2 regions of the Pseudoalteromonas sp. 20-MNA-CIBAN-0454 genome follow, and region 1 is predicted to be linked to the other one. Evidence: predicted binding sites of a transcription regulator. Region 1 holds the regulator's gene; the other holds the start of a gene.
What was found. The regulator LexA, encoded in region 1, represses DNA repair genes until DNA is damaged. The targets are predictions, from matches to a motif close to TACTGTATNNNNATACAGTA.

Region 1 (3,429 bases):
AAGCGTAAAACTGCGTTAAAGTTTACAGCGAACTAATTAGAGGATAAACAGCAGACAATGTCGGAAATTCAATTTTTAAATGTAGACCTAGAGCTTGAGTCAAAGCAAGATATTAGCGTGCTTGTAGCTGACCTAAAAAAAATCGCCACTATTTTACATTATGATAAAGACGAATACCGTCAGTTAGCGCGTATAGAAGTAACAGGCGAAATATCTTCACCGGATAAAGCAATTAACCACTTATGTGAGTTAGTAGAGTCATGCTCGCGGGCTGCACTTAAGCAATGGTTGAGTTGTTCGCGCCGTACCTTTGATATTGGTTTTGAATCGGGCACTTCGCCAAAGTGTTTTAACCAAGCGCTGCACGCCGATACATTATTACGTATATCGGCAATTGGTGCAGGCATGGAAATTACTATTTACCCGCTAGAAAAATAGCCTTAGCCTTTGCGCTCTACAACAGCTGCGGTCATTTTTGATACGCAGCAAAGCTCGCCGCGACTATTCGTTATTTTTATTTCCCATACTGAGCTACGCTTGCCAATATGAAACGCTTTTGCGGTGGCGGTTAAGGTGCCATTACGCGAGGCTTTTAAATGGCTGGCACTGATCTCTTGCCCTACACAATAAAATTTAGTGAAGTCGACCACAAAATTAGCCGCGTAGCTGGCAACACTTTCGGCTAAAACCACGTTTGCTCCGCCATGCACCATGCCTATAGGGTTATGGTGCGCAGGAATTGCTGGCATAGTGGCAACTAAGTAATCATCACCAATTTCAGTTATTTCAATCCCCATGGTTTTCATCAGTGTACCTTGGCCATTTATGCCTTGGTCTAACTGCTTACAAAACGCTAAAGTAATAGGTTGATGCCAAATACTCATTGTTACTCCTTTAAAGGTTGAAAACGATAACCGATAATACGATTTTTCATGGCGATATGATAGCCAAATTAGTGCAGCTACTGCATGGTAATACAGTGCTACTTTTTGCTTTCTACATAGTGCTTAATTTCATCGAGATCTTTTTTTAGCATTTTACGCATCGAACTTTTAAGAAAAAACCCTATCACTGCAGAGATCATTTTTACCCAAATAGACTCAGAGCTATCAGAAAAAGTCATGGTTAAACAGGTGCTAGGTTCGGCGGCGGTAAGTGACAGCTTAGTGGTATAAACTGCCCCGCCATTTTCTGCGCGAGTGCAATAGTATTCATTAGTAACAGCTTCGGTGATCCACATGGTTTCTGAGGCTGCTTTGCCAAAAATTTTTCGTGTTTCTAACCATTTTAGGCCCACTAGCCCTTGTGGTGGCTTCTCGATTATTTTTACATCAATAATGCCAGACAGCATATTGGCACTGTTTTCGATGTCAGTTATTGCCGCCCATACTTTACGTTTAGGACCGTTAATTATTACCGCTACAGTGATATTCATAACACTCTCCGTTAATTCACATTGATGAAGTTAAGGCCCATTACAAAAACGATAGCTAACTAATTTTTAATAACAGTAACAACTTAGTAGTTATGTAATTAATGTAACGTAAAACTAACACTATCGTGATCTGCGTAATTTTATCTGTAATTTACTTGGTAATTTTAAGCTTAGACCAATGCCACCTTTGGCAGCAAAGGCGAGGAGTAATTTAAATTTGCGATTTTCAGATAACTGTATATACTCACAGTTAAATGTACTGTATGGAAAACCAGTTGTATGCGACCATTAACTAACCGCCAAGCGCAAATACTCGAACTTATTAAAGTGTTTATTAAAGACACTGGTATGCCTCCTACACGCGCAGAAATTGCACAAACATTAGGCTTTAAAAGTGCTAATGCAGCAGAAGAGCATTTAAAAGCGCTGGCTAAAAAAGGCGCTATTAAAATGAAACCAGGCGCTAGCCGTGGTATTCAACTTATTGAAGAAGATGAACCAGAACAACTTGGTTTACCGTTAATAGGCCGTGTAGCTGCCGGCGAACCTATTTTGGCGCAACAACATGTTGAGAGCCATTGTAAAATTGACCCGTTAATGTTTAAACCCGCTGCCGATTTTTTATTGCGTGTAAATGGTATGAGCATGCGAGATATTGGTATTATGGATGGTGATTTACTGGCTGTTCATCGCACTCAAGTTGCCGAAAATGGCCAAGTTATTGTTGCCCGCGTTGATGACGATGTAACTGTAAAACGCTTAGAAAAAGCAGGCAAAAAAGTATTATTGCATGCTGAAAATAAAGAATTTTCGTCGATAGAAGTGGATCTTGAAAACGAATCTTTTAATATTGAAGGCTTAGCTGTTGGGGTTATTCGTAATGCTGACTGGATGTGACAATTAAGCTGTTATAGCTATGTAAAATATCGGCATAATTTAATAGCTCAGATAATTAATGCGCACTTTTTAGTGCGCTTTTTTTTGCCTTTTTTTTGTGAAAATTCCGCTGCAATGAAAAAATTATATTAAGTTTATGTTTTTTATCATTTAAGTATTTAATACTCGTTATCGCTGTCTTTTTATTTGTAACCCTTGCTGTTGCTCACTTCCTGCTTAGAACAAAATTAAATAAATCCCATATTTACGCTAATCCCCTAATATTATTTGATTATTTTTCAAACTAAAACTTGCTAGTTGTTCAATTATTAACTAATTGTTAATGGGCTGGACTAACAATAACTCACAGCTTTAGTTTTGAGAAAATATATTTATATATCCGGCAGCAATACAAAAATAAAAAATAACAAATTGGCATTTAAAGCTTATGTCTTTTTGTTTTGCACTCGCAACAGTATTAAAGGAGCTGTCACATGGGTAAATTGAGCTCTACCTTGTGGCTTATATTGTTTGTTTTTCCGCAGTTAGCATTGGCAAATAGCCAATATAATATGCGCAAAGGCGTAACCGATATAAGTAATAATGTTTATCAACTACACATGACCATATTTTTAATATGCTGTGTAATAGGCGTGATTGTATTTGCCGTTATGTTTTGGGCACTTATTCATCATCGTAAATCTAAAGGAGCAGTTGCTGCTCAATTTCACGAAAGTACCAAAGTAGAAATACTCTGGACAGCAATTCCATTTGTTATTTTAATAGCAATGGCAGTCCCCGCAACTAAAACATTAATAGCGATGGAAGATGCCAGTAAAGCGGATATCACTATTAAAGTAACTGGTTCACAATGGAAATGGCATTACGAATATATGGGGGAAGATGTTGAGTTTTACTCAATACTTGCCACACCGCAAAATGAAATTGCTAACCTAGCCGATAAAAACCCCAACTATTTACTTGAGGTAGATAAGCCTCTGGTATTACCGATCAATAAAAAAGTACGCTTTTTAATGACCTCCGACGATGTTATTCATTCTTGGTGGGTGCCCGATTTTGCTATTAAAAAAGATGCAAACCCGGGGTTTATTAACGAA
Region 2 (3,429 bases), on a different contig from region 1:
GATCCCCGCTCGCGTTGCCTCTGTGCCTAAGCCATCGGTGTCTTTAAGTACTTTTTTTATCTGTGGATCTTGTACATAGCGGCTTATGCCTGTCATGGCTGCAAGTAAAGTCGCATCACTAAAGTGCGCTGGCGGTGAGGTATATTTTTCAACAACCTCCCCTTGCGAGCAAAAAAGTAACATGCCTTTTGTTAAAAGCGGTAGCGTGGCTTCATCTTTTAATTCAGACTTACCCATTAGTACCTTAAAACCCAAGCTTACATCTTGCTTTGCATTTGCTTTAAATAACCCGCCAGCAATAGTTATCTCTGCTTTAGTTTCGTTGTAAATATAGTCGGGATAAAACTGTATTAAATAATGACGACATATTAATTGATAAACCTTTGTCTCATCGCTACCTAAACTTGCCGACTTTAACTGTTTTGCCGTAGGGACAATGGCGTGATGCGCAGCCACTTTTGAATCGTTAAAACATTTACTACGTTTTTTACTATCAGCTGCTTTTACTAACTCAACACCTTGCCCGCCATTAGTGCTTATAGCTTTTAAAATAACAGACGCATCTTGGTGATGATCATTAGGTAAGTAGCGGTTGTCTGAACGCGGGTAGGTAATTAACTTATGACGCTCATAAAGAGTTTGGCATATATCCAGCACCTTTTGCGCTGGCATAGCAAATGCTTTTGCCGCGTCTATCTGCAAAGCAGATAAGTTATAAGGCAGTGGCGCAGTTTGTTTTTTTTGCTTTTGTTCAAGCGCCGTTAGCTCAGCATTTTGCTGTGTGATACGCGAGGCTACGTTTTCAGCCAATGCTTTATTTAATACTCGCCCTTCTTCGTCTTGATAAGGCTCACATGCCTTACTGGGTATCCATTTTGCACTAAATGATTGTTTTTCGGGGGTGACTAAGTGGGCTAATACTTCATAAAATGGCTTCGATACGAAATTTGCTATGTCATTATCTCTATTAACCACCAAGCCAAGTATGGGTGTTTGTACTCGTCCCACAGAAAGTACGTTACCAAACCCAGCTTTTTGCCCTGCTAAAGTATAAGCGCGGGTTAAATTCATACCAAACAACCAATCAGCACGAGATCGCGCTAAGGCTGAAACGCTCAACGGAATAAACTCACGGTTAGATCGCATAGTCGTTAATGCTTTTTTTACTGCAGCTAAGTTTAAATCACTAATTAATAAGCGTTGAATATGCTGCTTTTTAGTTTTACTTATTTTGGCTTCTTCAATAACTTGATCGACAAGTAATTGCCCTTCTCTATCGGGATCACCTGCATGCACTAGTGCTGTAGCCTGTTTGATTAGCTTTTTTAACACAGTAAGTTGCTTGCGAGTTTTAGTTTTTGCTTTTAATTGCCACTGCTCAGGAATGATAGGTAGGTGCTCAAACTGCCACTTTTTAAAGCGCTCATCATAGTCATCGGGCTCGGCTTGCTCGAGCAAATGACCAATACACCAAGATACGCAATCACCATTTGCAACTTCAATGTAGCCATCGTGCTTTTTGTGCGGTTTTGGTAACGCGTCGGCAATAGCACGCCCTAATGACGGCTTTTCGGCAATATAGAGTTTCATAAGCAAGCTCTTTTACTGTTTATATACACAGTAGTTTAGCATATCAATTCACAGCGTGGGATGTTTTTATTAAACCGAACTATTTAACAACTCTGAGGTATTTGGCTGAGGTGGTGACTTTTAGTCAATTTTGACTAAAAGTCACCTGAAATCAATTACACTTAGTTTGCTTAAACCAAGTGTATTTTTAATAAAATGACTGCTACCTTACATCGATAGGATCAGACTCTTTGGCTTTTCCTTGTAAAATAGATATTTCAACGCGACGATTACGACGGCGATCTTCATTGCTGTCATTTGGCACTAACGGCCGGGTTTCAGCACGCCCTACTACCATCATTCTATTTTTATCAAATCCAACTACTTTTTGCAGCTCACTAGCTACTGCAACTGCACGCTTAGATGAAAGATCCCAGTTATTAATATATAACTCGTTTGAAACCTGAAAATCGTCGGTATGCCCCGACACAGTAATTTCTCCAGGCACATCTTTTAATAGCACGCCAATTTCTTGAATAATGGGTTTAAACTTAGGTTGTAAAAATGCACTACCCGAAGGGAAAGAGCCATTTTCACGAATACGAATAATTATTTGCTGCCCTAATGATTCAAGCTCTATGGCACCATCAATTATTTGTTTTTCTAATTGCTGGGCAATTTTTTTAACTAAGTCGTTTGTTTGCTGTTGATCGGCCGCTGAAATTGCTTGCTCCGATGCTTGCTCTTTGGAAGTACTACGCGACTCGCCACCACGTTTATCGCCCCGCTGCTCTTGCCTTCCGCCTGCTGAGCTTTCATCACCTGCCTGAAACTCTAACATTTGCTGGGTCATTTCTACCGTTTGCTGTTGAATTGTTTCAATTGGGGTAGGCTCTGGCTTGCCCGGAGTAAACTCCATAGCAATAACTGATGTGCCTTTGGGAATATCTTTAACTTCTATTTTATTTTGTACACCAAATGCAAATTTCATCGAACCGGCAATTTGTTTAAATTTAAGTACATCCATTTCAGAAAACGCAAGCAAGAGCACAAAAAAGCACATTAATAGCGACATTAAATCTGCGAATGTCCCCATCCACGCAGGTAAACCTGGGGGTGGGCACTTGCACTCTTGATCAGACATAGTTAATCCTCAGTGTTTACTTTACGTTTTGATTCAGCTAGATAGTTTTTCAAAATACCTTCTATTACTTTTGGATTTTGACCATCTTGAATACCTAAAACCGCATCTAAAATTAAACGTTGATTCATTGCCTCTTCGTCTTTACGCAGCTCCAATTTTGTTTGAATAGGAATAGCGACTACGTTAGCTAAAAATGCGCCGTATAATGTGGTTAACAATGCCACCGCCATAGCCGGACCAATTGCTTTAGGATCATCCATATTAGATAACATCGCAACTAAGCCTATTAAGGTGCCTATCATTCCCATTGCTGGGGCTATATCACCCAAAGATTTAAATAAAGTAGCACCCGACTCATGCCGTGCTGTAGTTAATGAAATATCTTTTTGCAGTGTGGCCCGCACTACGTCTGCGTCGTGGCCATCTACTAGCATGTCAACGCCTTTGCGCATAAATGGATTCGGTATTTCTGCCTCTTCAAGTGCTAAAAACCCGCCTTTACGTGCTGAATCTGCAAGTTCAACTGCTTTTTCGATTAACTCTTCTGGCGACTCAAGCTTAAACATAAACGCTTTGGTAACCACCTTACCTATGCCAAAAAACTGTGACATAGTAAAGTTTGATAAAACGATAAATAATGAACCGCCAAATACGATTACAACAGAGGGCGTGTTGTAAAACATAGCCATTTCACCGCTACTACTCATAAACATGGA

Region 2: the regulator LexA is predicted to act here: its motif matches at 1,604-1,623, upstream of AAEZ22_RS12280 (DNA topoisomerase III).

Annotation. Positions count from the first base shown of each region.
Region 1 is NZ_JBEOOB010000013.1:30,553-33,981, forward strand. Features, by position in the region: gene AAEZ22_RS08280 (hypothetical protein) at 58-438, shown strand; gene AAEZ22_RS08285 (PaaI family thioesterase) at 441-884, opposite strand; gene AAEZ22_RS08290 (SRPBCC family protein) at 983-1,435, opposite strand; gene lexA (transcriptional repressor LexA) at 1,715-2,332, shown strand; gene coxB (cytochrome c oxidase subunit II) at 2,806-3,429, shown strand, end outside.
Region 2 is NZ_JBEOOB010000023.1:60,294-63,722, reverse strand. Features, by position in the region: gene AAEZ22_RS12280 (DNA topoisomerase III) at 1-1,590, opposite strand, end outside; gene AAEZ22_RS12275 (flagellar motor protein MotB) at 1,793-2,713, opposite strand; gene pomA (flagellar motor protein PomA) at 2,716-3,429, opposite strand, start outside.